DNA from 2 places in the Arthrobacter sp. StoSoilB19 genome. Region 1 is predicted to be linked to the other one. Evidence: predicted binding sites of a transcription regulator. Region 1 holds the regulator's gene; the other holds the start of a gene.

The links. The regulator LexA, encoded in region 1, represses DNA repair genes until DNA is damaged. The targets are predictions, from matches to a motif close to TCGAACANNTGTTCGA.
Region 2: LDO86_RS19745 (shikimate dehydrogenase) is a predicted target of LexA. The motif match lies at 6,962-6,977, and genes of this name have one in related genera.

What each region holds. Positions count from the first base shown of each region.
Region 1 is NZ_AP024650.1:1,598,288-1,614,044, forward strand. Features, by position in the region: gene LDO86_RS07385 (regulatory protein RecX) at 96-596, shown strand; gene miaB (tRNA (N6-isopentenyl adenosine(37)-C2)-methylthiotransferase MiaB) at 696-2,177, shown strand; gene miaA (tRNA (adenosine(37)-N6)-dimethylallyltransferase MiaA) at 2,180-3,091, shown strand; gene dapF (diaminopimelate epimerase) at 3,136-4,080, shown strand; gene LDO86_RS07405 (methyltransferase) at 4,052-4,675, opposite strand; gene hflX (GTPase HflX) at 5,113-6,693, shown strand; gene LDO86_RS07415 (ATP-dependent DNA helicase) at 6,686-8,746, shown strand; gene lexA (transcriptional repressor LexA) at 8,825-9,559, opposite strand; gene LDO86_RS07425 (LysM peptidoglycan-binding domain-containing protein) at 9,913-10,314, shown strand; gene LDO86_RS07430 (histidinol-phosphate transaminase) at 10,423-11,541, shown strand; gene hisB (imidazoleglycerol-phosphate dehydratase HisB) at 11,603-12,229, shown strand; gene hisH (imidazole glycerol phosphate synthase subunit HisH) at 12,226-12,987, shown strand; gene LDO86_RS07445 (hypothetical protein) at 12,988-13,146, shown strand; gene priA (bifunctional 1-(5-phosphoribosyl)-5-((5-phosphoribosylamino)methylideneamino)imidazole-4-carboxamide isomerase/phosphoribosylanthranilate isomerase PriA) at 13,243-13,989, shown strand; gene LDO86_RS07455 (SseB family protein) at 14,009-14,893, shown strand; gene LDO86_RS07460 (MFS transporter) at 14,951-15,757, shown strand, end outside.
Region 2 is NZ_AP024650.1:4,274,107-4,289,863, forward strand. Features, by position in the region: gene LDO86_RS19710 (amidohydrolase family protein) at 1-370, shown strand, start outside; gene LDO86_RS19715 (Asp/Glu racemase) at 379-1,104, shown strand; gene LDO86_RS19720 (diacylglycerol kinase family protein) at 1,111-2,031, opposite strand; gene LDO86_RS19725 (NAD(P)(+) transhydrogenase (Re/Si-specific) subunit beta) at 2,104-3,477, opposite strand; gene LDO86_RS19730 (NAD(P) transhydrogenase subunit alpha) at 3,474-3,797, opposite strand; gene LDO86_RS19735 (Re/Si-specific NAD(P)(+) transhydrogenase subunit alpha) at 3,797-5,008, opposite strand; gene LDO86_RS19740 (IclR family transcriptional regulator C-terminal domain-containing protein) at 5,170-5,952, opposite strand; gene LDO86_RS19745 (shikimate dehydrogenase) at 6,070-6,894, opposite strand; gene LDO86_RS19750 (MFS transporter) at 7,033-8,370, shown strand; gene LDO86_RS19755 (IclR family transcriptional regulator C-terminal domain-containing protein) at 8,533-9,345, opposite strand; gene LDO86_RS19760 (3-oxoacid CoA-transferase subunit B) at 9,369-10,043, opposite strand; gene LDO86_RS19765 (3-oxoacid CoA-transferase subunit A) at 10,046-10,747, opposite strand; gene LDO86_RS19770 (thiolase family protein) at 10,747-11,946, opposite strand; gene pcaC (4-carboxymuconolactone decarboxylase) at 11,943-12,383, opposite strand; gene LDO86_RS19780 (alpha/beta fold hydrolase) at 12,380-13,198, opposite strand; gene LDO86_RS19785 (lyase family protein) at 13,191-14,666, opposite strand; gene pcaG (protocatechuate 3,4-dioxygenase subunit alpha) at 14,663-15,220, opposite strand; gene pcaH (protocatechuate 3,4-dioxygenase subunit beta) at 15,225-15,757, opposite strand, start outside.

The sequences.
Region 1 (15,757 bases):
GGGCCCGGCCCGGCGGCCCCTCTTCAGGGCCGCCGGACGGCTTTTCCATCCCTGAGGATCCGCAGGCTGTTGACGCCGAACCGGATCCGTTCTCGGTGGCGCAGGCCATCGTGTACCGCCAGCTCACGGCAGCTCCCAAGAGCAGGCTGCAGCTTGCCCGGAAACTGGCGGAACGGAATATCCCCGAACACGTCGCCGAGGCGGTGCTGGACAAGTTCCAGGAGGCGCGCCTGATCAACGACGCCGAGTTTGCCGATATGTGGGTCAGGAGCCGGTCCCAGTCCCGCAAGCTTGCCAAGGGCGCTCTCCGGCGCGAACTGGCCGAGAAGGGCATCGACCAGGAAACGGCGGCTTCTGCCCTGGAGCAGCTGACGGACGCCGACGAGGAAGCGGCGGCACGCGCACTGGTGGAGCGCAAGCTCCGGCCCGGGACGGTTTTGCCTGACCAGTCGGAACGGGACAAAGCCGTCCGGCGGCTCGCCTCCATGCTGGCCAGGAAGGGCTACCAGCCGTCCCAGGCGTTCAGGATCGTCAACGACGTCCTGGATTCCCGGCAGGATCCCGACAGCGGGATGCTCCAAAGCCGGTACCCTTAACTGGTGAGTTTGACCATTCCTTCCCCCCATTCCGGCGCTGCCGCGTCCGTTGAGCCTGCTGCTGATGCGCAAGCCGGTGCTGTTCCGCAATCCGGGGCAGTGCAGCCGCGTACTTACCAGGTCCGCACGTTCGGTTGCCAGATGAACGTGCACGACTCCGAACGCATGGCCGGCATGCTGGAGGATGCGGGCTACGTACCAGCAGCCGGCGACCATGCTGACGTGGTCGTGTTCAATACCTGCGCAGTCCGGGAGAACGCGGACAACAAGCTCTACGGCAACCTCGGCATCCTGGCGCCCGTGAAGGCCGCCAACCCCGGCATGCAGATCGCCGTGGGCGGGTGCCTGGCCCAAAAGGACCGCGAAACCATCCTCAAGAAGGCACCATGGGTGGATGCTGTCTTCGGCACCCACAACGTCGGCGCCCTGCCCGCACTTTTGGACCGTGCACGGCACAACAATGAGGCCCAGCTGGAAATCCTGGAGTCCCTGGACGTCTTCCCCTCCACGCTCCCCACCAAACGCGACTCCGTCTACTCCGGCTGGGTATCCATCTCCGTTGGCTGCAACAACACCTGCACGTTCTGCATCGTGCCGGCCCTTCGCGGCAAGGAAAAGGACCGCCGGCCCGGAGACATCCTCGCCGAAATCCAGGCGCTCGTGGACGACGGCGCCATCGAAGTGACCCTCCTGGGCCAGAACGTCAACTCCTACGGTGTCGAATTCGGCGACCGCCAGGCCTTCTCCAAACTCCTTCGCGCCTGCGGCGAAATCGAGGGCCTTGAACGCGTCCGCTTCACCAGCCCGCACCCGGCCGCCTTCACCGATGACGTCATTGATGCCATGGCCGAGACGCCCAACGTGATGCCGCAGCTGCACATGCCCCTGCAGTCCGGTTCGGACCGCATCCTCCGCGCCATGAAGCGTTCCTACCGTTCCACGAAGTTCCTGGGCATCCTGGACAAGGTCCGGGACAGGATTCCACACGCCGCCATCTCCACCGACATCATCGTCGGCTTCCCGGGCGAAACCGAAGAGGACTTCCAGGCGACGCTGGACGTGGTGGAAAAGTCACGCTTTGCCACCGCCTTCACCTTCCAGTATTCAAAGCGCCCCGGCACGCCCGCTGCCGACCTGCCGGACCAGCTGCCGAAGGCCGTGGTCCAGGAACGCTTCGAACGCCTCACCGCCCTGCAGGACAGGATCGCCGCCGAGGAAAACCGGCAGCAGTTGGGCCGGAGGCTGGAAGTCATGGTCACCGCCCAGTCCGGACGGAAATCGGAGGAAACCCACCGGTTGTCCGGCCGTTCCCAGGACCAGCGGCTTGTCCACTTCTCAGTCCCCGAAGGAGCCCCGGCACCCAGGCCCGGAGACCTCGTCACCGTCACCATTACGGAGGCGGCGGCCTTCCACCTGGTGGCCGATCCCACGCCGGAGGACTACAGCCTGCGCCGGTCCCGGGCGGGGGATGCCTGGGACAGGTCCCAGGCCGACTCCTGTGGTGTGCCTGCCCCAGGCTCCGGCGCTGGACCCAAGGCTGTCTCCCTTGGCATGCCCTCGCTGCCGCTGCGCACCCGCTGAAGGTGACTGCCCCGCCTGTCATCGCCGTCGTCGGTCCCACCGGCTCCGGCAAATCCGACCTGGCCGTCAACCTTGCCCTCGAACTGGACGGCGAGGTCATCAACGCTGACGCCATGCAGTTCTACCGCGGCATGGACATTGGCACTGCCAAAATCACGACGGCCGAGCGCAGGGGAGTGCCGCACCACCTCCTGGACATCCTGGACGTGACCCAGGAAGCCAGCGTCTCCGACTTCCAGCAACAGGCCCGCAGCCTCATCGGGGATATCCATGCCCGCGGCAAGCGCGCAATCCTGGCGGGCGGCTCCGGACTGTACGTGCGGGCCGCCCTGGACGTCCTGGAGTTCCCGGGGACCGACCCCAAGCTCCGTGCACGACTGGAGGCGGACCACATACGGCTGGGGACCCCGGCGCTGCTGGACAGGCTGAGGGCCCTGGACCCCGTATCCGCGGACAGGGTCTCGGACGCCCGGCGGATTATCCGCGCACTGGAAGTCCATGAACTTACCGGACGGCCCTTCAGTTCCTTCATGCCGCGCCGCGAGTACTACCAGCCTGCGGTTCAGGTGGGCCTGAGCGTGGACCGGGAGGTCCTGCGGGAGCGCTTGGCGGTACGGGTTCACCGGATGGTGGAGTCCGGCCTGCTGGAGGAGGTCCGGATGCTGGACGCGCGGGGCCTTCGGCAGGGCAAAACAGCATCCCGTGCACTGGGCTATTCACAGTTCCTGCGGGTCATCGACGGCACGTCAACAGTTGAGCAGGCCGCAGAGGAAACAATCGTGGCCACCCGGCAGTTCGCGCGCCGCCAGTTGACGTGGTTCCGCGCCGACCCCCGCATCACCTGGCTGGACTGGCAGGACCCGGAGCTGACGGGTAAGGCGGCCGAGGTGTGCGTCCAGGATCCGGGCCGGTAGCCGCGGTTTCAGCACCGGCGGCATCCGCCGTTACGCTTGTGACCATGAATGCAACCCCCGCAGAAGCCACTGGGACTGCCTTGCACGCACTGAGCGGGCTCCGCTTTTCCAAGGGGCATGGCACCGGCAACGACTTCGTCCTGGTGGCCGATCCCGAGGGGGTGCACGCCATCGGCGCAGACCAGGCCGCAGCGCTCTGCGACCGGCACCGGGGAATCGGCGCCGACGGCCTGATCAGGGCTGTCCCGTCCCGTTTCCTGCCGGAAGGCCGGGAACTGCTCACCGATGCCCCGGACGCCGAATGGTTCATGGATTACCGCAATGCCGACGGCTCACTGTCTGAAATGTGCGGCAACGGCGTGCGGGTCTTCGTCCACTTCCTGCGGTCCGAGGGCCTGATCGACCTGCCCGACGGCGGATCACTCACCATCGGCACCCGCGGAGGGGTCAAGACCGTGGTCCGGACAGGGAACGGTTACGCGGTGGACATGGGCCCGTGGGAGTTCATATTCCCCGGGGAGGCCAGCGCCAAGGCGATGGATTCCCTGGTCACTGCCGACGGCCTGGAAGTTCCCCGGCCGGCCCTCTCCGTGAGCATGGGCAACCCACACACCGTAGTGGCCCTCGCGGAACTCAGCGAGCTCGAAGGCACCCGCCTCTTCACGGCTCCCAAGGTCGATCCGGTCCCCGTGAATGGGACCAATGTGGAGTTCGTCGTCCCTGCGGAGCCTCTGGTCCATGACGGCGTCGGATCCGTGACCATGCGGGTGCATGAGCGAGGCGTGGGGGAGACCCAGTCCTGCGGAACGGGGGCCTGTGCTGCCGCCGTCGCCATCCGGCACTGGGCCGGCGCGGAAGCCCCTGATGCCTGGCGGGTCAACGTTCCCGGAGGTGTGGTGGGCGTGAAGTTCTTCGCCGGCTTCGCCGGCCACGAGCACGTGGAACTCAGCGGCCCCGCCGTCATTGTGGCGAGCGGGACGCTTTCGTAACCTTCAGGATCCGGAAGGACTTGGACGTTGACTCGCGGGTCACGGTAAAGGAACTGTCCAGTTCGGCGGCCAGCCAGCGCTGGAGCGAATCCGAGCCCAGGTTCTTCTGCACCACCAGCCATGCCGTGCCGCCGTCCGCGAGGCGCGGAAGCCACAGCTTCAGCAGGGCGTGCAGTTCGTCCTTGCCAATCCGGATGGGCGGGTTGGACCAGATGGTGTCGAACCTGACGCCGGCGTCCACCTCCTGGGGTGTACTGGCGACGACGTTGGACAGCCCCAGCGCGGCCGCGTTTTCGTTGGCCAGGGCGACGCAGCGTTCGTTGACGTCCACGGCGTAGACCGTCGACCCGGGCGCCAGCAGCGCCATGGTGAGTGCGATGGGCCCCCAGCCGCATCCGATATCCAGCAGGTTCCCCTGGGGGTGCGGCGCCGGAACATCGGCGAGGAGCACCGCGGTGCCCTTGTCGATCCCGTCCGGGCTGAAGATTCCCGCGGAGGTGTGGAGCCTGCGGGTCTCGCCGGCCAGCTCCACCGTGAGTGGCTTACGGGTAAAGGGGCCGGCGGGGGACGTGCTGAAATAGTGTGCGGACTCCATAACTGGCCAGAGTAGTTCCCCTTGCAGCGTAATGGGAAACCGTGCAGAACCCCCTCTGCTACGCTGGATGGCATGTTCCTGATCTTCGAGTAGCCGGCACGGGCCACGCCCGTCCCCGCAGCCTGTCCTCCAGCGACAGCCCGTCCCGCAGCGATGCAGGTTTTTCAGCCTTCCGCTTGTGCACCGGCCAGACGCATCTGTTCTGCCCGGCCGCCGGACGATACTCGAAAGTCAGCCTCTTGCTGCACTTCCCGCTATTTTTCCGGCCTTTTTAGCCCTGCCGCCCTTCTGACGCGGCATCCCGGCCCCGGCATCGCAGCCGGCCGCGAGACAACCAGGAGAATTGCATGACCGCAGGCCGTCAGCCCAGCGCGAATACGTTCCAACTTCCAAGCAATCAGCACTATTCTGGAATTGCCGAATCTTCAAAGGAGACCATGACCAGCCAGCCCAACACCGGTTCCGATCCAGCCGCCCAGGACATGAGTCCGCAGGAAATCCAGGCTGTTATCGACCGGATCCTCGCCAAGGACGTCCCGGCCAAGACTGTCAGCACGCCCGGCGGTGAGAGCAGCGGCAATGGAAAAGCGGTGCTCGGCAAGGCGCAGGCCATTTCCCGGCTCGACGAAGAACACTCAACATACGACGGCGACCAGCAGGACCTCGAGGAACGGCGCGCGCTGCGCCGAAGGGCAGGCCTGTCCACCGAGCTCGAAGACGTCACCGAGGTTGAATACCGCCAGCTGCGCCTGGAGCGCGTGGTCCTGGCCGGGATTTGGTCCGAGGGAACGCTTGCCGACGCCGAAAACTCGCTGCGTGAGCTGGCAGCCCTCGCCGAGACCGCCGGTTCGGAGGTCCTGGATGGCATGGTGCAACGCCGTGACAAGCCGGACCCGGGAACCTTCCTGGGGTCAGGCAAGGCACTGGAGCTCAAGGACATCGTCATGTCCACGGGCGCGGACACGGTGGTGGTGGACGCTGAACTTGCGCCTTCCCAGCGCCGCGGACTTGAGGACATCGTCAAGGTCAAGGTCATCGACCGCACGGCGCTGATCCTTGACATCTTCGCCCAGCATGCCAAGAGCCGTGAAGGCAAAGCGCAGGTGGAGCTCGCGCAGCTCGAGTACCTGCTTCCGCGCCTCCGCGGCTGGGGTGAGTCGATGTCCCGCCAGGCCGGTGGCCAGGTGGGTGGCGCTGCCGCCGGCATGGGCTCCCGAGGTCCTGGTGAAACCAAGATCGAGTTGGACCGGCGCCGGATCCGTACCCGCATGGCGAAGCTGCGGCGTGAAATCGCCGCAATGAAGCCGGCACGCGAGACCAAGCGGGCCAACCGCCGTCGTAATGAAGTGCCCTCCGTGGCGATTGCCGGGTATACCAACGCCGGCAAGTCCTCACTGCTGAACCGGCTTACGGACGCCGGAGTCCTCGTGGAGAACGCACTGTTCGCCACCCTGGATCCCACCGTCCGCAAGGCGGAAACCGCGGACGGCCTGGGATACACCCTGGCCGACACCGTCGGATTCGTCCGTTCGCTGCCCACCCAGCTGGTGGAGGCCTTCCGTTCGACCCTCGAGGAAGTGGCGGACTCGGATCTGATCCTGCACGTGGTGGACGTGTCGCATCCGGACCCCGAAGGGCAGATCGCCGCCGTCCGGAAGGTCTTCAGCGAAGTTGATGCCCGCAAGGTGCCGGAGATCATCGTGCTGAACAAGGCTGATGCAGCTGACCCGTTCGTGGTGGAGCGCCTGAAGCAGCGCGAACCGCGGCATGTGGTGGTCTCGGCCCGGACGGGTGAGGGCATCCCGGAACTGCTGAAGGCCATCAGCGAAGCCATTCCCCGGCCTTCGGTCAAGATGGAACTCCTCATCCCGTATGACCGCGGAGACCTGGTCAGCAAGCTCCATGAGTCCGACGCTGAAATCCTCAGCGTTGACCACGTTGAGGCAGGTACCAGGGCTGCGGTGAAGGTCCGCGAGGGCCTGGCGTCCGAACTGGAACCATTCATCGTCAATGAGTGACCCCGCCGCCGGCGAAACCGCGCAGACGGCCGGCGAGCAGTTCGTAATCGAACTGCTCGACCGCGCCGTCGCCGGCATGGGCGGACAAAGCCGCACCGGACAACACGAGATGGCCCGGCAGGTGGCCCGGGCCATCAAAACCGGCAACCACCTGCTGGTCCAGGCGGGCACGGGCACGGGCAAGTCGCTGGCCTACCTGGTGCCGCTCATCGCCCACGCCCTGGAGAGCAACAAGCCCGCTCTGGTGTCCACGGCCACGCTGGCCCTGCAAACCCAGATTGTTGGCAGGGACCTGCCGCGGCTGCTGAAGAACATCACCCCGGCCCTGGAACGGCCGGTCAAGGTTGCCTTGGTGAAAGGCCGGTCAAACTATGTCTGCCGGCACAAACTGGAAGGCGGGTTCCCCTCCGAGGAGCCTTCCGAGGGTCAGCTTTTCTCTTTGGGCGAAGACACCAGCGTCCCGCACTTTGCCGCCTCCGTGGGCGGACCCTCGTCCCAGCTTGGCAAGGAGGTGGTGCGGCTCCGCGAGTGGGCGGAGAAGACGGCCACCGGGGACCGGGATGAGCTCCTGCCGGGTGTGACGGACCGTGCCTGGCGCCAGGTCTCCGTCACTTCCATGGAGTGCCTGGGGGCCCAAAAGTGCCCCATGGCCGCCGAGTGCTTCAGCGAGCTGGCCCGGCAGGACGCAGCCGAGGCAGATGTGGTGGTGACGAATCACGCCATGCTGGCCGTCAGCGCCTTCGAAGGACTTGCAGTCCTGCCCGAGTACGACGTCGTGGTGGTGGATGAAGCGCACGAGTTGCAGGACCGGGTCACCGGAGCCGTGTCCGGTCAGCTGTCGGTGGCCATGGTCCACGCTGCCGCTTCCGGCGCCCGCAAACATACCGCCATCACGGTGGACGCGCTGAACGCCGCAGCCGCAAACCTTGAACTGGCCCTCGCCGGTGCGCCCAGCGGCCTGCTTCCCAACGGGCTGAACGACGAACAGCTGGACTGCATGGACCAGTTGCGGGAGGCGTGCCGGGCCGCGTTGTCCGATTCCAAGGGGGACAGCAACGCCACGGCCGACGGCGGCCGCCAGCTGGCCCGGTCCCGCCTCATGCTCATCCTGGAATTGTGTGAGCGGCTTATTGCTGCCCGTGAAAACCGCGAGGTCGTGTGGTTTTCCCGGGCCGGCACGTTCGATCCCGGCCAGGGATATTCCCAGCCCGATGACAATGCCCCGGTGCTGGTCAACATCGCGCCGCTGTCCGTGGCAGGCAGGCTCCGGGAAGGACTCTTCGCCGGGCACACCGTCGTGCTAACGTCCGCAACCCTCGCCATTGGCTCGGCATTTGAACCCGCGGCCGGGGGACTGGGCCTTATCGGCGACGGCGCACCCAGCTGGACGGGTGTGGATGTGGGCTCGCCCTTCGACTACCCGAAACAGGGCATCCTCTACGTGGCCGGCCACCTGCCAAAGCCGGGCCGCGGCGTTTCGCCGGAGGCGCTGGAGGAACTGGAAGCGCTCATCAAAGCGTCCGGCGGGGGTGCCCTCTGCCTGTTTTCATCCCGACGGGCTGCCGAAGAGGCTGCCGACGCCCTGCGGCCGAAGCTCGATGTGACTGTCCTCTGCCAGGGCGAGTCGACCATGACCGCTTTGGTGAAGCAGTTCGCCGACGAACCGGACACCTGCCTCTTCGGGACTATGTCCCTGTGGCAGGGGGTTGACGTTCCGGGAGGCTCCTGCCGCCTGGTGGTGATCGACCGCATCCCGTTCCCCAGGCCGGATGATCCGCTGATGACCGCGCGTTCGCGTGCCGTGGCCCAGGCCGGCGGAAACGGCTTCATGTCCGTCTCGGCCACGCATGCCGCCATCAGGCTGGCCCAGGGTGCCGGCCGCCTGATCCGGTCCACGGGAGACAAGGGCGTGGTGGCCGTTCTGGATTCCCGGCTGGCAACAGAGCGCTACGCCGGATTCCTCCGCGGCGCTCTGCCGCCGTTCTGGGCTACCACGGACCGCAGCAAGGCGCTGGCGGCATTGGCCAGGCTGGGCGCGGACGCGGCCACGTAGGGCCCGGCAGGCGAACGACGCCAGCGGGGGCAGCCGCCGTGCAATTTCCGGCAGGCCGTCCCTTCGCGGGAGACCCGGTCAGAGGGAACGCAGGACCGAGACAACCTTCCCCATGATGGTGGCATGGTCGCCCAGAATGGGTTCGTACTGCGTGTTTTGGGGCAGCAGCCAGGTGTGGCCGTCGCGCTGGCGGAATGTCTTGACGGTTGCCTCGTCATCCAGCAGGGCAGCAACGATGTCCCCGTTGGCTGCGTCCGCCTGGCGCCGCACCACCACCCAGTCACCGTCACAGATGGCGGCATCCACCATGGAGTCGCCGGCCACCCTAAGCATGAAGAGCTCGCCCTGGCCGACCAGCTGGCGGGGGAGCGGCATGACATCCTCCACGAGCTGCTCAGCGAGGATGGGACCGCCGGCAGCAATCCGGCCAACCAGCGGAACCATGGCCGTATCCAGCGCGGTGGGCAGCTCCGTTACCGTGGCACCGCCGCCCGTGGCCTGCGGCGCGGGGGAGGCGCCGGCGGCATTGCTTCCGCTGTCCAGCGTGAGGGGCATCAGCACCTCCATGGCCCGCGGCCGTTTGGGGTCGCGCCGCAGGTAACCCAGCTTCTCCAGCTGCGAGAGCTGGTGGGTCACGCTGGACAGGCTGGCCAGGCCAACCGTGTCGCCGATCTCCCGCATGGAGGGCGGGTAGCCGTTGTCATTGACCGAGCGCTGGATGGTTTCGAGGATCTTCTTCTGCCGGGGGGTCAAGCCCTTGGCGGTCTTCCTGGGTTGCGGGGCGGTCCTGCCCCCGGCGGCTGCTGCTGCCATATTCGCCAATGCCTTTCGCTTGCCGCCGGATCTTCCGTTGCGGCCTGTTCCACAGCGCCGCCGGAAGGACTCCCACTGTCATTGTCAGACCCTGCTGTTCAACTTCAGTGGTGGTTGTTCTTTGGTTCAAAGCTAGGCCAGCCACATTGCTTTTTCAAACATTTGTTCTAGCGAGTCTCGACATTGTTCGTTGATAGGTGCTAAAACTTAACAAGCAAAGTTCGAACATGTGTTCTAACCAGCGATTGCCCCGTTCGAAAACATGGCCGGAGGAGCTCCGGACACGGTGTGAACGGCAGGGCGGCAGCGGGCGGACACCCGGGCAGCACGGCAGGTCCAGGAGGGCTTAGTTCATGTCAGCTTTATCTCTTCACCAGGTTTCACCTACGCACCGCGTTTCCCTGCAGACCCGGAAGCCCTCGCAGCGCCGGACGCCGTCAGCAGCGCCCCTGCGGCTGACCCGCCGGGGGCGGATCGTCCTGATCGGAGTTCCGCTTGTGCTCCTCGCGGTACTCCTGCTGTCCCTGTCCGGACTTTTCAACGCACCGGCCAAGGCATCCGATTCAGCTGCGGATTTGGCCGTGACGCCGACGGTCACCGTGACGGTGCAGGCGGGCCAGTCGTTGTGGAGCATCGCAGGCGCTGTTGCTCCGGACCGCGATGCCCGGGACGTGGTGGCGGACATCGTCCAGCTCAACAACCTTCCGGCCGCCGCTGTGCTGCCGGGGCAGCAGCTGTTCGTCCCCACGCACTGAGCGGCACCTGGTGTTGGCCTTTGAGAAAGATGACCGGGACAGCAACGCCGGTGGCGAACAGAATCCGTCACATTTTCCGGTAGTTGCCGCGGCAACTAAACTGTTCAGGTGAACGACCAGCTAGAGCGTCTGAACCGACTTCCCCTCCGCAGCAATCTTCGCGGGCTGACCCCCTACGGGGCACCCCAACTGGACGTTCCCATTTTGCTGAACGTCAATGAGAACACCCATGGTGTTCCGGCGGACGTGCGCGCCGCCATCAGCGCGGCGGTCACGGAAGCAGCTGCAGGCCTCAACCGGTACCCGGACAGGGAATTCACCGACCTGCGGAAAGCTCTCGCGGAATACCTGGGGCACGGGCTCGACGAATCAAACCTCTGGGCAGCCAACGGCTCCAACGAGGTCCTGCAGCAGATCCTCCAGGCCTTCGGCGGCCCCGGCCGCACCGCCCTGGGCTTTCCACCCACGTACTCCATGTACCCCCTGCTCGCCAGCGGAACCGACACCCAATACATCACGGGAGTGCGCTCGGAAGGCTACGACCTGAGCGCCGAATCCGCCGCCCGGCAGGTCGAGGAGCTGCGGCCCAACATCGTCTTCCTCTGCTCGCCCAACAACCCCACGGGGACCGGCCTGGGGCTTGACGTTGTGGAGGCTGTCTATGACGCCGGCGAGGACAGCCAGACCGTGGTGATCGTCGACGAGGCCTACCACGAGTTCGCGCATGACGGCACGCCCAGCGCCCTGACCCTGCTGCCCGGCCGGGAGCGGCTGATAGTTTCCCGCACCATGAGCAAGGCCTTCGCACTCGCCGGCGCCCGCCTCGGCTACATGGCCGCGGCCCCGGAGGTCACCGATGCCCTGCGGCTGGTGCGCCTTCCGTACCACCTGTCCGCGATTACCCAGGCAACCGCACTGGCCGCGCTCCAACACCGCGAGGCACTGATGGCCGATGTCCAGGACATCAAGGCGCAGCGGGACCGCATTGTGGCCGAACTGACCAGGATGGGCCTCAAGCCTGCCGCCTCGGACTCCAACTACGTGTTCTTCGGGGGCCTGGAAAATCCGCACCAGGTATGGCAGGAGCTGCTGGACGCCGGAGTGCTCATCCGCGACGTGGGCATCCCCGGCCACCTTCGGGTCACCGCAGGCACTGAGGCGGAAACCACAGCCTTCCTTACCTCCCTGGAACGCATCCTTGCGGGCCAGGCCGCGCTTCCCGCCTAGACTTGATACTGCGGCGCTGGGCGCCTTGAACTACTTCTTCTCCCACAAAGGATCCTTCACCATGAGTCCCACCGGATCGAATACGGCTGCGGCCCGGACCGCCCGCATGGAGCGTGCCACCAGCGAGTCCTCCGTGCTCGTGGAGATCAACCTCGATGGAACCGGCGTATCGGACATCGATACCTCCGTGCCGTTCTACGACCACATGCTCACGGCCCTGTGCAAGCACTCCCTGATCGACATGACGGTCAAGGCCACGGGTGACACCCACATCGACGTCCACCACACTGTTGAGGACGTGGCCATCACCTTCGGCGAGGTCCTGCGGACCGCCCTCGGGAACAAGGCCGGGATCCGCCGGTTCGGTGAGGCCACCGTTCCGCTGGACGAAGCGCTTGCGAACGCTGTGGTGGACGTGTCCGGACGCCCGTACCTGGTGCACGGGGGCGAGCCGGCCGGGCAGGAGTACCATCTGATCGGCGGCCACTTCACCGGTTCCCTGACCCGCCACGTCTTCGAAGCCATCACACTGCACGCCGGCATCTGCCTGCACATGAACGTGCTGGCCGGACGGGACCCGCACCACATCGTCGAGGCACAGTTCAAGGCCTTCGCCCGCGCCCTCCGCGCCGCCGTCGAACCCGATCCCCGGGTTGAAGGCATCCCCTCCACCAAGGGGGCGCTGTGAGCGGCCAGGTCCTCAAAGACGGCGCGATCATCGATCCGTCAGCATCAGGCAAGCTGCCTTCACCCGAGGGCAAACCCACGGTCACCGTGCTCGATTACGGTTCCGGGAACGTCAGGTCCGCAGTCCGGGCACTGGAACGTGCCGGCGCGGAAGTAGTCCTGAGCGCCAAGCCCGAGGATGTACTGAACGCGGACGGCCTGGTGGTTCCGGGCGTAGGTGCGTTCGAGACCGTCATGCGCGAACTCAAGGCCGTGGACGGCATCAGGCTGATCGGCAGGCGGGTGGCAGGCGGACGCCCCGTGCTTGGAATCTGCGTGGGCCTCCAGGTCCTTTTTGAAGCCGGAGTGGAACACGGCACCGAAGCCGAAGGCATTGGCGAATGGCCCGGCAAGGTAGAGGCCCTCCCCGCGGAGGTGGTTCCGCACATGGGCTGGAACACGGTCAAGGTGCCGGAAGGCTCGAAACTCTTTGCCGGGGTCGAAAACGAACGCTTCTACTTCGTGCACTCATACGGCGTGCAGGAATGGAACTTCGACGTCATCCAGCCACGGATGGCGCCGCCCCTGGTCACCTGGTCCGAACACGGCGGCCCCTTCATCGCCGCCGTCGAGAACGGCCCCCTCTGCGCCACCCAGTTCCACCCCGAAAAGTCCGGCGACGCCGGTGCGCGGCTCCTGCGCAACTGGGTGGAAGGCCTGCGGAAACCGGCCGGCGGTCAGTCCGCTGCAGCACCGGCGGACGCCGGCAGTGACGCCTAGATGTGGTCGGTACTCCTGATGGGCCTCGCCGGCATCCTCATCGGTGGCGGCATCTCATTCCGGCAGCAGCGCAAGCCACTCTGGACTCAGGTGGCGTTCCACGTTCTGGCCGCCATGTCACTGGTGGCGGCCTACCTGCTGACCCTGCCGGCAAACTGACCACAGCCCACAGCGCGAGGGCCGCCAACTTCACCCCAACAGCATCGCGGACCCAGCGCCCTGCTTTCCGCACCGAAATCGACACCGAGGATGAGTATGACCACCGCACATGACCTGCCGGTACTTGAACTGCTGCCAGCCGTCGACGTCGTCAACGGCCAGGCCGTCCGGCTGGTCCAGGGCGAGGCGGGCAGTGAAACCAGCTACGGCACCCCCCTTGAAGCTGCGCTGAACTGGCAGCAGCAAGGCGCCGAATGGGTGCACCTGGTGGACCTGGACGCCGCCTTCGGCCGCGGCTCCAACGCAGACCTGCTCCGGGAAGTCGTGGGCCGGCTGGACATCAAGGTGGAGCTCTCCGGAGGCCTCCGCGACGACGAAACACTGGAAGCCGCCCTTGACCTGGGCGTGGCCCGGGTCAACCTGGGAACGGCTGCACTGGAGAACCCGGAGTGGACCCGCCGGGCCATCGAACGCTTTGGCGACAAAATCGCCGTGGGCCTCGACGTCCGCGGAACAACCCTCGCCGGCCGCGGCTGGACCAAGGAAGGCGGGGACCTCTGGGAGGTCCTTGGCCGTCTCGAAGAGGCCGGCTGCTCCCGCTACGTCGTGACCGACGTGACCAAGGACGGCACTCTGCAGGGCCCCAACGTCGAACTCCTCCGCCAGATGGTGGAAAAGACCGGCAAGCCGGTTGTGGCTTCCGGCGGCATCTCCAGCCTGGACGACCTGAAGGTCCTCCGGTCCCTGGTCCCGCTGGGCGTGGAAGGCGCGATTGTGGGCAAGGCCCTGTACGCCGGAGCCTTCACGCTGCCCGAAGCCCTCGACGTCGCCGGCCGGCGCTGACCCGGCGGACATCGACCCCATGCCTAACGTCGAGGAGCCAGGGCGGCAGCCAGCACGCCAGCTGCCCGGACATATCGCGGCAGCCCTGTCCGGCGCTGGTGGCGCCACGGATTCGGCGGGCCAGCCATGGGCAGGACGCAGCCTGGCCGGTGACGACGGCAGGATCCACAACTTCGAGGACGACGACGGAACGGCCGACGCCGGCTACCTCGCCGCCCTGGACGCGCTCCGGCAAGGGGCAGGCGATGAAGCACGCGTCGTGGCCGCCCTGGCAACGGCCCGGGTCTTCATTCCGATTGTGGCGCAGCTGGCTGAAGAGTCGGAAACAGCCCACGGACTGCACGCTGACAAGCAGGCGGACATGGCGCTGGTAACGCTGAAGGCGGCCGACGGCAGGACTGCCCTCCCCGCCTTCACCTCGGCCGCCGCGCTGACCGCCTGGCATCCCCAGGCCCGGCCCGTCGCCGTGTACGCCGCGCGGGCTGCCCTCTCGGCAGTCGCCGAAGGCGCCGAGCTCCTGGTCCTGGACCCGGGCGCCGACGTGACGTTCGTGGTGCGCCGTCCGGGGGTCTGGGCACTGGCAAAGCAGCACGACTGGACCCCCTCCTACAACGACCCCCAGCTGGCCGATGAAATGGCGCGCGCAGCCTCCGGGTTCGCCGCCATCCGCAGCATTGGGCTTATGCCGGGCAGGGGAGTGGCTTCCAGTGCTGCCGATGGCGCAGTAGTCCCTGGCGGGGGTGCCGGGCCGGAACTTCAGGTGGTGCTGTACCTTGAGGACGGCCTGGACGCCGCCGGTGTCCAGAAACTGGTGGCCAACCTCCAGGCGGAGTGGTCGCGGAATGTATTGTTTGGGGAGCGCGTCGACTCCTTGGAAATCAAACTGAGGCGCGCTCCCGACTAGACGCAGCCGGATGGGTGATCCCCGCCAGTGCTGCGGCATACCCTGAAGGACCGTTTCGTGAATTTCGCTCTCTACCGGGAGTTGCTCGCCGTCCGGCCAATCCGCCGGCTGCTGCTGGTTGGCATGATCGCCCGCATCCCGCACTCAGCGGCCGGGGTGCTCCTGACCCTGCACATCGTCCTCACCCTTGGCCAGGGCTATGCCGCGGCCGGTGCCGCCGCAGCGGTCATGACCATCGGTATTGCCCTGGGCGCCCCGTGGCGCGGCAGGCGCGTTGACACCGTAGGGTTGCGGACCGCACTCATCCCGTCCGTGATCTCGGAGACGCTGATCTGGTCTGTGGTGCCGCACGTGTCCTACCAGTGGCTCCTCCCACTGGTCTTCGTGGGCGGCCTGCTCACGCTGCCAATTTTCAGCGTGGTCCGGCAGTCCCTGGGCGTCCTGGCGGAGGGCGACCAGCGCCGCACCGCGTTCGCCCTGGACGCCATCACCACCGAAATGGTGTTCATGATCGGGCCGGCCGCCGGCGCCGTGGTGGCCACCAGTGGATTCACCGTTGCCGGGTTGACCGTGGTGGGCGTGGCCACGTCCCTGGCAGGGCTGTCCCTCATGTGGTTCAACCCGCCCACCCGCAGTCCGGCGCAAACCGCCGAATGCGCCGGGGATGAGCAACATGCCGCGGAAGCCGCCGTGGTCGCCACCGCTCCGGCCCACGTCCAGGAAGCCGCCGCGGAACTGTCACCGGCCGGGACGGCCGGCCGTGCGGCAGAGGGACTGCGCGGAAGGCTGGCGGGCGGCTTCGCGTGGTTCACCGCAACGGTCGCGGCACTCTTTGCTGTTGCCGCCGGCGCCGGCATGGTCCTG
Region 2 (15,757 bases), 1.7 Mb from region 1:
CGCGATGACCTCCGCCGGGGCAACCGTGGAGCAGTTCGTGGAGGCTTTCGCTGCCGCGCCGGCACGGATCAACGCCGTGCCCGGCAAAGGCTGCATCGCCGAGGGGTTCGACGCCGACCTGGTGGTTTTCGACCCCGCAGAGGAACGCACCGTGAACGGCGCGGCCCTGCACATGGGAACGGACTTCTCGCCTTTTGACGGGAAGGCACTCACGGGCTGGCCCGCCGTCGTTGTTTCCAAGGGACGCGTGGTCCTGGACGCGGACGGCTTCCATGACCCCGGCGCCGTGGGCCGCTTCATCAACCGCACCGGCTTCCGGCAGCACCAGTCTGCTGCCCCCGAAGCTTCCCGACTCGCCGCCGCCCTCTAGGAGCCCCCATGCCTGCAAGCACACGCCCCCGCCGGATCGGCATGATCGTGCCGTCCTCCAACACCTGCCTGGAACCGCAGACCTACCGCATCCTGGGCGTCCGCACCGACGTCACGGTGCACTTCACCCGGATCCCAGTCACCCGCATCGCGCTCGATGACTCCTCCGACCGCCAGTTCGATCCCACAGTCATGCAGGAGGCAGCAGCGCTGCTGGCGACGGCGGACGTGGACGTGATTGCCTGGAACGGCACTTCAGGCTCGTGGCTGGGCCCGGCGCACGACCAGGAGTTGGCGGCCGGGATCAGCGGCGCCACGGGCATCCCCGCCACCACCTCCACGCTTGCCTACCTGGAAGCCTTCCGGACCTTCGGCACGGAGCGGATCGGCCTGTTCACCCCCTACACCGCGGACGTGAACCACCGGGTCATCGCCTGCTACGAGCGCGAAGGCATCAAGACCGTGGACCACCGGGCGCTGGGATTGAGCGACAACGAGTCCTTTGCCCGGGTCACCGACGACGAGATGCGCCCGGGGTCCCTGGAACTCGCAGCCACTGCCCCGGACGCCCTGGTGTACCTGTGCACCAACCTCTACGGGGCCAACATCACCGCCGAAATCGAGGACAGCACCGGAGTGCCGGTGCTTGACTCCGTTGCCGTCACCCTCTGGCACGCTCTGAAACTGGCAGGCGCGCCGTTGCTGGAACCACGCTGGGGACGGCTGCTGGGCTAAACCGCCCTACATCCGCAAGGTCAGGGCGCCGGGCTCCATGGTCATGAGCACGTGCTTGCTCTCGCCTTCGTGGTCCCCGTCCAACTGGTAGTCGTCCTTGTGTTCCAGCGTGATCTCAACGGTTTTGCCCTGGAAGTACTCCACGGCGGTGTCCTTGCCGCGGCCCTTGCCGATCATTCCCGCCACCACGGAGAGCCACCCCAGCTTTCCGTGGTGGGGAGCCAGGACGGCGATGTCCAGCAGGCCGTCGTCCACCTTGGCATCAGGGAAGATTTCAAGACCGCCCTGGACCTTGCCGCAGTTGCCCACCATCACGCTGCGGACGCCCCGGTGCACCACGGGCTTGCCGTCGATCACCACGGTTGCCTTGACCGGTTTGCCGGGCAGGTTCCGGATGCCGGCGTCCACGTAGGCCAGCCAGCCCACCTTGTCCTTCAGGTCCTCGTTGGTGTCCGCCATGATGGTGGCGTCATAGCCCAGGCCGGCCATGACCAGGAAGAGCTGGTCCTTGTCCGGGTCGCTGCGCCGGGCCCGGACCACGTCGATCTTCCGCTCCGTGCCGATGAGGGCCCCGGCCATGGCGCCGTCGTAGTCGGTGACGTCCATGCCCAGGTTGCGCGCCAGCAGGTTGCCCGTCCCCAGCGGCAGCAGGCCCATGGGGGTGTCGCTGCCGGCCAGGACCTCGGCAACGCACCTCACGGTGCCGTCGCCGCCGGCCGCGATCACGATGTCCGCACCCTGGGCCAGCGCTTCCTTCGCCTGGCCGACGCCCGGATCCTCCTTGGTGGTTTCCAGCCAAATGGCTTCCCCCCACCCGTTTTCCACGCAGTGCTTGGCCACCAGGCCGCGCACGTCGATATCCACCGGCTTGGCAGGATTGACGATGATGGCGGCACGTTTGGGCGAAGTGGAGCTGTTGTCAGTCATGGCGTCCTCTGATGGCGGATGGAAAGCAAGCTTCTGAGAGAAGGGTAACCCGCCCGGTGCGCCGTTCCGCGCCTACAGGGCCTTGACCGCGCCCAGCACCTGGGCCAGGGAGTCCTTGGCGTCGCCGAACAGCAGCGATGTCTGGGGTTCATACAGCAGGTCGTTCTCGATGCCGGCGAATCCCGGGCGCATGGACCGCTTGAGGAACACCACCTGCCGCGCCTCCGCCACTTCAAGGATGGGCATGCCGTAGATCGGTGAGCCGGACGAAGTCTTGGCGGCGGGGTTCACCACGTCGTTGGCGCCCACCACCAGGGCCACGTCCGTCGTCTTGAACTGCGGGTTGATCTCGCCCATCTCCTTGAGCGACTCGTACGGGACGTTGGCCTCGGCCAGGAGCACGTTCATGTGTCCGGGCATCCGGCCGGCCACGGGATGGATGGCAAAATCCACTTCGATGCCTCGGGCCTCCAGGGCCAGGGCCAGCTCGGCGGCCGTATGTTGGCCCTGCGCCACGGCCAGGCCGTAGCCGGGGACGATGATCACCCGCTGGGCGTACCCCAAAAGGACCGCCACGTCCTCGGCCGAGGACGAACGGACCGGACGCTCGCTCACGGCGGTGGACCCCGCCGTCGAACCTCCCCTGAAAGCCCCGAACAGGATGCCCGCCACGCTCCGGCCCATGGCGGCGGCCATGGCCCGGGTGAGGATGGTGCCCGAAGCCCCCACCAGGGTCCCGGCCACCACCAGCAGGACGTTGCCCAGCACCAGGCCGGACGCCGCAACGGCCAGGCCGGTGAAGGCGTTCAGCAGCGAGATGACGATTGGCACGTCGGCGCCGCCTACTGGCAGCACCAGCAGGACGCCGGCGGCAAGGCCCAGCAGCAACAGCAGGACCGCAAGGGGCAGCGAGGCGGTGAGCACCACGGCCACGCCGGCGGCCACTGCGGCGAGCAGGACCACGGCCATCACCACCGGGAGGCCCGGGAACACCACGGGCCGGGTGGTCATCAGTTCCTGCAGCTTGGCGAAGGTGACGCCGGAACCGGCGAAGGAAACGGCACCCACCAGGAGCGTGAACACGATGGCCACGCGGACCCAGGGATTGCCGGCATGGCCCAGTTCCAGGAGGGCCACCAAGGCAGCCGCGCCGCCTCCCACGCCGTTGAACAGCGCCACCAGCTGGGGCATCTGCGTCATCTTCACGCGCCGGGCCACGGGTGCCGCCACCACGCTGCCCACCGCGATGGCGGCCAGGATCCAGGGGATGTTCTCCAGCCGGGCGGACAGGAACACCGTGACGACGGCGATCAGCGCACCGAGTGCGCCCACCAGGTTTCCGCGGCGCGCGGTCCGCGGGGAACTGAGCCCGCGCAGGGCCAGGATGAAGCAGACCGCCGCGACGAGGTAGAGCAGGGAGGTCCCGATGGGGTCGAGGAGGCTCATTTGCTGCCCGTTTCAGGCTGCACGGCACCTTTTGGGGCTGCGTCCTTCCTGGCATGGAACATGTGCAGCATCCGGTCCGTCACCACGAACCCGCCCACCAGGTTGGCGGTGGCAAGGACAACGGCGAGCAGCGCCACCGCCAGGACCCATGGGTCTGCTGCCTGGCCGGCCACAATGATGGCACCGACAAGGATGATGCCGTGGATGGCGTTGGCACCGGACATCAGCGGCGTGTGCAGGGTGCTGGAGACCTTGGACACCACTTCGAAGCCGACGAACACCGCCAGTACCGTAATGGTCAGCAGGGCTGTTCCGTCCATCAGAGCGTTCCTTCCTGCCGGGCCGCGGCCGTGGCCGGCTCTGCGGCGGCACGTGCGCGGGCGGCCAGCAGCTCCGCCGTGGGCTGGTGCCGCACCACGCCGTCGTGGGTGAGGCAGGCACCGGCCACCACTTCGTCGTCGAAATCCAGGGTGAGCCCGCCGGCACCGGCGTCATCCGGGCGCACCAGCAGGGCCAGCAGGTTGGCCACGTTCTTGGCGTAAAGACGGGAGGCGTCCGACGCCATCGCCGAGGCCGGGTCCTTCAGGCCCACCAGGGTGACGTGCCCCATTCCATCGGCGGTGGGGATGGGGATGTCCTGGCCCGGTACCGAACCCTCCACGTTGCCGCCGGACTCCGCGGCGAGATCAACCACCACCGACCCGGGCCGCATGCCCTGCACCATCCCGCGCGTCACCAGGAGGGGTGCGGGGCGCCCGGGGACCGCCGCCGTCGTAATCAGCACGTCCGACTGAGCCACGTGCGGCGCCAGCAGCTGCCGCTGCCGTGTGCCGGCATCGGAGCTCAGCTGCCGGGCGTAGCCGCCGGCCGCCTCCGCCGTCTCCAGGTCCAGCCGGATGAAGGTGCCGCCCATGGAGGCAACCTCGTCCGCGGAAGCCGGACGGATGTCGTTGGCGAAAACCCGGGCGCCCAGGCGCTTGGCCGTGCCGATGGCCTGCAGCCCCGCCACCCCGGCTCCGAGGACCAGGACCCTGGCGGGCGGAATGGTTCCCGCGGCCGTCATGTAGAGCGGGAAGAAGCGGGGCAGCCGGATGGCAGCCTCCAGCACGCAGCGGTAGCCGGCCACCAGCGCCTGCGAGCTGAGGGCGTCCATGGACTGGGCACGGGAAATGCGGGGCACCAGTTCAAGGGCGAAGGAGGTCACCCCGTTGTCCGCGAGCGCCTGCACTGCCGGCAGCTCGGACGACGGCGACGCGAGCCCCACGGTGACGGCTCCCCTTTTCAGGGACGCGGCGGTGTGCCGGTCAAGGGGGCGGACATGCGCCAGGATGTCGAGGGCCGTGGTGTTGAGTTCCGGGACGACGGCGGCGCCGGCGTTTTGGTATGCCTGGTCGGCGTGCCCGGCGCCGTCCCCCGCCCCGGTCTCCACCAGGACCTCCAGCCCCATCCCGGCCAGCTGCCTGACGGTATCCGGCGTGGCGGCCACACGACGCTCGCCCTCCCGGCGTTCCCGCGGTATGCCCAGTTTCACCCGCCGACCCCTCCTCCTGACAAGCGATGCAGCGGCTCTGCTGCACGCAGTTGGCTAGAGTCTATGGCCCGTTCAGCTGCGGCGGGAGTGGTGCGCTGTGCTTGTGTGGAAACAGTTACATGGCAAGCGGCCTTGAGTGCGGTCCACCGCGGGAGGGAGGGTCAGCCGCGGGTGGTTGGGCCAGGGCCGCCGTAATCGAGTGCGATCCGCCGCGCGGTCTCCATCAACGGGGGAAGGACTGACGATTCAATGTCCTGGGCGGCCGCCCGGTGCGTCTGCAGTGAAACATTCGCCGCAGCCACCACCTCGTTCCCCCGCCGCACCGGCACGGCCACGCCGCGCAGGCCTTCCTCGAGCTCCTGGGAAACCATGGACCAGCCCCTTTTACGCGCCAGCTCCACTTCGGAACGCAGGTCGTCAATGCTGCTGATGGAGCGGTCGGTGTAGCGGTGCAGCTGGACCGTGCGGAGATACTCCTCGAGCTGCGCCGGGGGCATTCCGGCGAGGAGCACCCGGCCCATTGACGTCGCCCAGGCCGGAAACCGGGTCCCCACGGTAATGGAGACGCTCAACAGCCGCGGCGACGGCACGCAGGCAACGTAAACCACGTCGCCGCCGTCGAGGATGCACAAGGCCGTGGTCTCGTTCAGGTCCTCCGCCAGTTCCTTGAGGTGCGGCTGGGCCACCCCGGGAAGCGTAAGGCCGGCCAGGTAGGCCCGACCGATGTCCAGGGAACGGGCGGTCAGTTCAAAGGCCTGGCCATCGGCGCGGAGGTAGCCAAGATCTGCCAGGGTCAGGAGGAACCGGCGCGCGGAGGCGCGGGTCATGTCGGTCCGGGCAGCAACCTGGGAAACAGTGAGCCGTGGCTGGTCGGGGGAAAAGGCGAGCAGGACGTCGAAGGCCTTCTCAACCGACTTCACAAAGTAGGCTGGCTGCTCCTCCATGAACGTTGCGGTTCCTCTCCCGACGGTCGGCGCCCCGGCACAGGGTCCGCCGGGCTTCAGCGCCTGTCCGATCATATCGGCCCGGTGGGCACTGGAGTGCGTGGGGCGGCCCGCTGGTCAGGAGGCGGCCCGGATGCGTTCCAGCGTTTCCTTGAGCAGCCTCCCGGACTGCCCGTCGAGCCCCAGGAGCGGCACCATGGCCACCGCCTGTTCCCGCAGGTGCTCCCAGCCATCGATGCACCGGACTCCCATGCCACGCGCCCGGGCCACGCTTGCAGTGGTGTGGCGGGCATACACGAAGTCATAGACGACGGCGTCAGGGGCGAGTGGGCCGTCGCCCCATGCCGGACCGTCGGACATGCTTTTGCCGATGGGAGTGGCATTCACGATCAGGGAGGCATCGGCGGACAGCTCCTGCCCCTGCTGCCAGGAGACCGTCCGGGCGTCCATGCCGCGTTCCCGGGCAAGATCCAGCAATTCCGCCGCGGCGTGCGGGTCGCGGTCAGTGATGGAAACGGTCCCCAGATGCCCCTCCAGGGCGATCATCGCGGCCCTTGCCGCTCCACCGGCGCCCAGGAGGAGGGCGTGCCGTTGGTACTGGCCGCCCAGCAGCGCGGTCACGGCGGATATATCGGTGTTGTGCCCCACCAGCCGTGTGCCCTTTCGAACCAGGAGGTTGCAGGCACCGCTCAACAGGACCGGGTCTGTTGCCTCGTCCGCTGTTTCCGCCGCCCAGTGCTTGTGCGGCATGGTCACGTTGGCCGCCACGATGCCGGGCGCCAGGAGCCGCCTGCGGACCTCGTCGAGGTCGCCGCCGGCCGGCACATCCCAGGCATCGTAGGTCCATCCAAGGCCGAGTTCCTGGAAAACAGGATTCCAGAGGCGCGGGGACATGGCCTTGGAAGCTGCTGATCCGATCAGGACTAAGCGGGAGGGTTCCATCGTGAAGCACCTTTCCGTCGGCGTTGTGATTGGCGTCACCGACTAGTATCCTCTTTGTAGGCGCATTACGCACACATGTTCGCAATGCGTACAAATAGAACAGATCCCCCGCCTTCAGCGTGGAAGGAAAACCCGGACATGACCGACATCGCAGCAGGAGCCCAGGCCAAGCCGACGCCTGAGGCACAACGCCGGCTAAAGCGCGCCAAGAAGGCAGCGCTGGCCGCATTCCTCGGCGGCGCCCTGGAGTACTACGACTTCTTCATCTACGCCACTGCCGCTTCCCTCGTCTTCTCGAAGATCTTCTTCCCGGCGGGCGACCCCACGGTTGCCTTGCTGGCCTCCTTCGCCACGTTCGGCGTGGCATACGTGGCCCGGCCCTTCGGCGCCGTGGTGTTCGGCCACCTTGGTGACAAGATCGGCCGGAAGAATACGCTCGTGCTCACCCTGGTGCTCATGGGCAGCGCAACGTTCCTCATCGGCGCCCTGCCGGACTTCAACACCGCCGGCTACTGGGCACCCGCGCTGCTGGTCCTGCTCCGCCTGATGCAGGGCCTCTCCGCCGGCGCCGAGACGGCCGGCGCCTCCGCCCTCTCCACGGAAGAGGCTCCCGAGGGCCGGCGCGGCTTCTTCGCCAGCTTTGCCATGAGCGGCATTTCCGCGGGCATCGTCATGGCATCCCTGGCCTTCCTGCCCGTGGCTGCCATGAGCGAGGCCGACCGCCTCGCCTGGGGCTGGCGGATCCCGTTCTGGCTCTCCCTGATCGTGCTCATCGTCGCCTACCTGGTCCGCCGGTCACTGGCCGAACCTGAGGTCTTCGAGGAAAAGCAGGAGCACGGTGAACTGGTGAAGCTTCCGTTCGCCAAGATGTTCCAGACCCACCCGGCGCAGTTCTTCCAGGTGGCGCTCATGTCCTTCGAAACGGTCACCAACACGTTCATGCAGTCATTCGGCCTGGCCTACGCCGTGTCCGTCGGCGTTCCCGCTTCCACCATGCTGTGGGTCAGCATCGTGGGCAACATCCTTGCCGTCTTCACCCAGCCCCTGACCGCGCGCCTGTCGGACACGTTCGGCCGCCGGCCCATCTTCATCATCGGCGTCCTGGGCTCCGGCATCATGATCTTCGTGTATTTCTCGGTGATCGCCACCGGCAACATCCCCATGATCTTCCTGACCAGCACGCTGATCACCGCCGGCACCTATGCCATGTCCAACGCGATCTACCCGGCCTGGTTCTCCGAGCTCTTCAACGTCAAGGTCCGCTACTCCGGCATGGCCATCGGGCTCCAGATCGGCATCCTGTGCGCCGGTTTCACCCCGCTGCTCGGCACCGCCCTGGTGGGCGCCGACAAGGCGAACTGGGGACCGGCAGCCTGGATCGTGGCGGGCTCGTCGATCCTCGCCGTGGCCGGCGCCTGGTGGGCGCGCGAGACCGCCAAGACGCCGCTGCGGGAGCTGGGCAACCCCGTCCGGTAGGGGCATTCACAGCCCCATAACGAACAGAAGAGGACGACGGCGGGAAGCACCCGCCGTCGTCCTCTTGCTTAACCTGGCGGCGCGGCGAGGCCCTGGTTGAGTGCGCAGGAACAGTCCCGGCGCACTCAGGCCAGGAGTGGACGCACGGCTGGGGTGGTATTGCTAACCGCGGGCGGTCAGGTCCGCGGAGATGAGTTTCGCGGTGGCCATGATCTCCTGCGCCACCGAGGCCAGGTAGGCTTCCCGGTCCGGTTTGGCCTCCACGGACTGGGCCTGCAGGGAGACGTTCACCGCGGCCACCACCTTGGGTCCGTCGTACACAGGAGCGGCAACGGACATCAGGCCCAGCTCCAGTTCCTGGTCCAGCAGGCACCAGCCCTGTGCACGGACCGTTTCCAGGACGGCCAACAGTTCCTGGACGGACCCGAGGGCGCGGGGGGTCAGGGGCTTGATGTCGGCCGCGGCGAGATAGGCCTTGAGGTCCGACGCCGGCAGGTGGGCCAGCAGGACCCGGCCCATGGAGGTGGCGTAGGCGGGGAACCGGGTGCCCACGGTGATCCCGATGGTCATGATGCGGCGCGTGGTGACGCGGGCAATGTAGGCGATGTCGGTGCCGTCCAGCACGGCGGCCGACGTCGATTCGCCGAGTTTGAGGGACAGTTCCTCCAGGTGCGGCTGGGCCAGTTGGGGCAGCGACAGCCCGGAGAGGTAGGCGTAGCCCAGCTGGAGGACTTTGGCCGTCAGCGCGAAGGTCTTGCCGTCGGTGCGCACGTACCCCAGCTCCACCAGGGTATGCAGGAACCGGCGTGCCGTGGCACGGGTCAGGCCCGTGCGGCCCGCCACCTCGGTGAGCGTCATGACCGGCCGGTCGGCGTCGAAGGCGCGGATCACCGCCAGCCCGCGGGCCAGCGACTGGACGTACTGGTCGCTGGCCTGCGGGGTTGGCTGGATATCGGTACCTGCGGCGTCGGTCATGGTAACCAATCCTAGGGCCGTCCTTAGCCGGCCGAGGCGGCCTTGAGCGGGACGGGGATGAGTTCCTGGAGTTCCTCGAGGGTGCAGCCAAAAGTCTCGCGGACGGTGACACCGTTGGGACCGGTGAGGAAGACGGCTTTGTCCGTGTAGACGCGGGTGACGCAGTTGACGCCGGTGACCGGGTAGGTGCAGGCCTCGACGATCTTGGAGGCGCCGTCGCGGGTCAGGAGGGTCATCATGACGAAGACGTCCTTGGCGCCGGTTGCCAGGTCCATGGCACCGCCGACGGCGGGAATCGCCCCGGGTGCGCCGGTGTGCCAGTTGGCCAGGTCACCGGTGGCCGAGACCTGGAAGGCGCCCAGGACGCAGATGTCCAGGTGCCCGCCGCGCATGATGGCGAAGGAGTCGGCGTGGTGGAAGTAGGAAGCGCCCGGGAGTTCGGTCACGGGAATCTTGCCGGCATTGATCAGGTCCTCATCGATCTCGTCGCCCTTGGCTTCGGGGCCCATGCCCAGCATGCCGTTCTCGGTGTGGAGGGTGATGTTCTGGTCCTCGGTGAGGTAGTTGGACACCAGGGTGGGCTGGCCGATCCCGAGGTTCACGAACGAGCCCGGGGCGATGTCGCGGGCCACGAGCCGGGCGAGGTCATCCCGGCCCAGGGGCGTGGCGGAGGTCTGGAGTGATGTTGCAGTGGTCAAGGTCAGGCCACCTTTCCGCTGGTGCCGGTTGCGCTGCGGTCTGAGGCCGGGACGCGGACAACCGTGTTGACGTGAATGCCGGGGGTGACCACGTTTTCCGGGTCCAGCGCCCCCGTGGGCACGATCTCGGAGACCTGCACGATGCTCTGCTTCGCGGCGGCAGCCATGATGGGGCCGAAGTTCCGGGCCGTCTTGCGGTAGACCAGGTTGCCCTTGCCGTCCGCCTTCAGTGCCTTGATCAGGGCGACGTCGGCGTGGATGGGGGTTTCAAAGACCTGGCCGCGGCCGTCAATGATCCGCGTTTCCTTGCCCTCGGCCAGCATGGTGCCGTATCCGGTGGGGGTGAAGAACCCGCCGATGCCTGCCCCGGCGGCACGGATCCGTTCGGCCAGGTTGCCCTGCGGCACCAGTTCCAGCTCGATCTCGCCGGCCTTGTACTTGGCGTCGAAGTGCCAGGAATCGGACTGCCGCGGGAAGGAGCAGATCATCTTCCGCACCCGGCCTTCCTTGATGAGCAGGGCCAGGCCCTGGTCGCCCTGCCCGGCGTTGTTGTTCACCACGGTCAGGTCCGTGGCGCCGCAGTCCAGCAGCGCGTCGATCAGTTCGAACGGCTGGCCGGCGTTGCCGAATCCGCCGATCATCACGGTGGAGCCGTCCTTGATGCCGGCCACGGCCTCCTGGACGGTGTCAACAAAAGTCAGCATTACTGGTCCTTTCCAGCGGTGACGTTCTCGAGTACCACGGCCAGGCCCTGGCCCACGCCGATGCAGATCGCGGCGACGCCCCAGCGTTCGCCGGAGGCCTGCAGGGACCGGGCCAAGGTGCCCAGGATCCGGGTGCCGGAAGCACCCAGCGGATGGCCCATCGCGATGGCCCCGCCATGCCGGTTCACGATCGAGGGATCGATGCCCCAGGCGTTGATGCAGGCCAGGGACTGCGCAGCGAACGCTTCGTTAAGTTCGACGGCGCCCACCTGGTCCCAGCCGATGCCCGCCTTCGCGAGGGCCTTGTTCGCCGCCTCCACCGGTGCGTACCCGAAGTACTGCGGATCATTCGCGTGCGCGCCGCGGCCGGCGATCCGGGCCAGCGGATCCAGCCCCAGCAGCCCGGCGGCCGCCTCGGACCCGATCCACGCCGCGGAGGCGCCGTCGGACAACGGCGATGCGTTCCCCGCTGTCACCGTGCCGTTCTCGGTCCGGAACACGGTCTTCAGCCCGGCCAGCTTCTCCGCCGACGATCCGGCACGGATGCCTTCGTCGCGGACCAGGTCCGTCCCGGGCACCGGGGCGACCAGGTTGTCGTAAAACCCTTCATCCCAGGCGGCGGCGGAGAGGTTGTGGGAGGCCGCGGCGAACTCGTCCTGCGCCTCGCGGGTCACGTTGTACTTCTCGCGCAGCCGCTCCGTGGCCTCGCCCAGGGAGATGGTCCAATCCTTGGGCATGGCCTTGTTCACCAGCCGCCAGCCCAGGGTGGTGGAGGCCAGGGTCATGTCCCCGGCCGGGTAGGGCTTCTCCGTCTTGGGCAGCACCCACGGGGCACGGGACATCGACTCGGCCCCGCCCACCAGCACCAGGTCGGCGTCGCCGGCGTTGACCTGCCGCGACGCGATGATCGCCGCGTCCAGGGACGAGCCGCAGAGCCGGTTGACCGTGGTGCCCGGGATGGACACCGGCAGCCCGGCCAGAAGGGTTCCCATCCGCGCGATGTTGCGGTTTTCCTCGCCCGCGCCGTTGGCGTTGCCGAACACCACCTCATCGATCCGCTCGGGATCAAGCCCGGGAGCCCGCTTCACGGACTCGCTGATAACGTGCGCGGCAAGGTCATCCGGCCGGACGCCGGCGAGGCCGGAACCGAACTTGCCAAAGGGGGTGCGCACGGCGTCGTACACAAATGCCTGGTTCATGGGGTTTTATCCGTTCCGGTGTTGTCCATGTCGTGGAACACCTGCTGTGCTGTCTTGAAGGCGGTGTTGGCGGAGGGGACGCCGCAGTAGATGGCGGTCTGGAGCAGGATCTCCTTGATCTCGTCCCTGCTCAGGCCGTTCCGGAGGGCGGCGCGGATATGCATGGCCAGCTCTTCCCAGTGCCCGTGCGCCACCATGGCAGTGATGGTGACGGCGGACCGCATCTGGCGCGGGAGCCCCGGGCGGGTCCAGATACCACCCCAGGCGATCCGGGTGATCATGTCCTGGAAGTCCTCGGTGAACTCATCCTTGTTGGCGTTGGCCCGGTCCACGTGCGCGTCCCCCAGGACTTCGCGCCGGACCACCATGCCGCCGTCGTAAATCTCCTGGCTGGTGGCGCCGGGCTGGACCACGCCGTGCCGCTCATTTCCGCTCACTTGGCTGCTCCTTGGGATTCGGTCCAGCTGATCAGGCTGCGCATGAGATCGGCAAGATGCGCGGGAGCCTCGGCCGGTGCCAGGTGCGCCACGCCTTCCAGCGTGACGGCAGTGGCGGTGCCGCCCCCGGCGGTGATGCCGGCTGCCACCTCGTCAGCCATGGCCGGCGTGGCCACGCCGTCCACCGCGCCGGCGATGACCTGGGTGGGGACGCGGATGCTGCCCAGCTGGCTGCGGACGTCGAAGGAGGCCAGGGCCTCGCAGCAGAAGGCGTAGCTGAAACGGTCGGCGTCGCGCAGGGCGTGCAGGAGCCGGCTGCTGAACTCGGGTTCCCGGTCCATGTAGCCCGGCGCGAACCAGCGCTGCGCCGAGCCCTGGATCATCACGGGTGTGCCCTGGGTGCGGACCGTTTCGGCCCGTTCCAGCCAGCCCTCCGGGGTGCCGATCTTCGCCCCGCTGTTCTGGATGGAGAGGCTCTTGAGCCGCTCGCCGTGCTTGATGCCCAGCTGCAGGCCCACGGCGCCGCCCAGTGAAACGCCGGCGTAGTGGAATGTTTCACCGGGGGCGATGGAATCCACCAGGTCCACCACGGCGTCCGCGAGGGCTGCGACGTCGAAGGTTTCGGTGGCTGCCGGAGAGACGCCGTGGCCGGGCAGGTCCCAGGCGACCACGTCGTAGTCATTGCCGAGCAGGGTGGCCACCCTGTTCCACAGGATGGAGGAGGTGCCCAGGGATGGGCCCGCCACCAGCAGGGGGTGGTCGCCAAGGGGTCGCTGGGGGGACAGCAGCGCTGCCTTCAGGGTTGGCTTAGCCACGGGAAGCTCCGTTCGCGTCGGTGGTCTGGGAATCAAAGTCGGGGAACGCCGCCAGGATGCGGCGGGAGATCTGGGCCGCCTGGCCCAGGTAGCTGCCGGGGTCCAGGAGCTCCTCCAGCCGCTGGTCGGGAACGACGGCGGCAGGGACGGCCTCGCGGAGCAGCTTCCGGTAGGTGGCGGCCTGGTCGGAAGGCGGTGCTTGAAGGGTCTGGTCCACCACGTCCTGCAGCTGCTGCTTGCCGGTGCGGCCGTCCTTCCCGTCCAGGAGGGGCGCCACGGCCGCGCTGACGCCTTCTGCCAGCAGCAGCGGCCCGGACAGGTCCAGGTTGCGGCGCATGGCGTCGGGGAACACCTGGAGTCCTTCGGCGAGCTCACGGATATGTCCGGCAGCGCCGAGCGTGAGCGCCAGGAGCTGGCGGAGTGCCGGCCATTCGATGTGCCAGGCGCCGTCCGGGCGTTCGTCGTTGAAGGTGGCGGCGGCCAGGTGCAGCTGGGCAGCCAGGCCGGGCGCCTGCAGTGCGGCGCTGCGGACCAGGACGGACAGGACCGGGTTCTGCTTTTGCGGCATGGCAGAGGAAACCCCGCGCCCGGGAGCGCGTGGCTCGGCAAGCTCGGCCACCTCGGGCCTGCTCAGGAACAGGACGTCCGCGGCGATCTTTCCGAACGCATCCAAAACCGAAGCCAGCCCATGCCCAAGGGACGTGATGGCCAGCCGGTTGGTGTGCCAGGGAGCCGCCGCGGGGGCCAGGCCCAGCTGGGCGGCCAGGGCATCGGCCAGGGTAAACGGGGTGGCAGTGGATCCGTCGGTCAGCACGGTTGCGGCGGCGAGCGTTCCCGCAGCCCCGCCGAACTGGACCGGGAACTCCAGGCCTTGCAGCTGCCGGCCGGCGGCGGCCACGCCCTGGAACCACTGCGCGGCCCGGAGCCCGAAGGTATAGGGAAGCGAATGCTGCGTCAGGCTCCTGCCCACGCACAGCGTCTGCGCATGTTGCCCCGCCAGGGCGGCCAGCGCCGCGGCGGTGCCTTTGAGGTCGGCCAGCACGGCGTGGACGGTGTTGCGGGCCACCAGCATGAGGGCGGTGTCCAGCACGTCCTGGCTGGTCAGGGAGGTATGCACGGCCTTCCCGGCACCGATCCCGGCGCTGTCCAGCGCGGCCACCTTCTTCCGGAGGTCCGCCAGCAGCGGAATGACCGGGTTGCCGCCGCCCTGGGCACGCAGCGCGATGTCGGCGAGGTCGTATCGCCCTGCCTCGGCAGCGGAAGCCACGACGGCGGCAGAACCGGCAGGTGCCAGGCCGGCCCGTTGCAGCACGGCTGCCCAGCCCGATTCGACGGCGAGGATCGCCGCCAGCACTGCCCGGTCCCCCGTCAGCGCCGCCACCAACGGTGACGCTGATACGGGACTGAGCAGGCCGGCGTCGGCCTCTTCCGCGAAGGCGCGCAGATCTCCCGGGGCGGCGTTGGTCACTGGAAGTCCAGGAAGACCGTCTCGCCCTCACCCTGGAGGCGGATGTCCCAGGTGAGGCCGCCGTCAGGGTCGCGGCGGGCGATGAGCGTCTTGCGGCGCTCCGGATCCAGCGAGCTGAGCAGGGGGTCGTTGGCCAGCGCCTCGGCGTCCTCAGGCAGGTAGATGCGGGTGAACAGCCGGTTGGTCAGGCCGCGGGCAAAGAGCGCCACGGAGATGAACGGCGCCGCACCCGGTTTGGTGGGGCCGGGGTTGACCGTGGTGAACGTGAAAACGCCGGAGTTGCCCACGGCGCCGCGGCCCCACCCAGTGAAGGTGTAGCCGTCGCGGACCAGGGAGCCGGTGCGCTGGACAACCCTGCCGTCGGCGTCCGGCTGCCAGATTTCCAGGATGGCGTCCGGGATGGTGTGGCCGGCGCCGTCGTAGACGGTGCCCTGCAGGCGGGTGGAGCCCGGGAAGCCGGGAGGCAGCAGCTCGTTGTCCTTCTCGAACGGAAGCGCATAGCCATAGAAGGGGCCAACGGTCTGGCCCGGGGTGGGAACAAGTTTGGTGCTCATTTTCCTACTCCTCGTCACCTTCTGCGCCGAGCGCCTCGTTTTCGGTCCAGGTCCGCTTGGGCCCGGTCAGGACGATGTCCCAGTTGTAGCCCAGGGCCCACTCGGGCTCGGTGAGGCTGTGGTCGTAGGTGGCCACCAGGCGGTCGCGGGCGTCCTGGTCCACGATGGTCTGGTAGATGGGGTCCAGCGGGAAGAGCTGGTCGCCCGGGAAGTACATCTGGGTGATGATGCGCTGGGTGAACTCCGTGCCGAACAGCGAAAAGTGGATGTGGGCGGGTCGCCACGCGTTCAGGTGGTTCTTCCAGGGGTAGGCGCCGGGCTTGATGGTGATGAACCGGTAGGAGCCGTCCGGGCCGGTGATGCAGCGGCCGATGCCGGTGAAGTTGGGGTCGATCGGGGCGGGGTGCTGGTCGCGCTTGTGGATGTAGCGGCCGGACGAGTTGGCCTGCCAGATTTCCACCAGCTGGCCTGCCACCGGGCGGCCGTCGCCGTCCAGGACCTTGCCGGCGACGATAATCCGCTCGCCCAGCGGTTCGC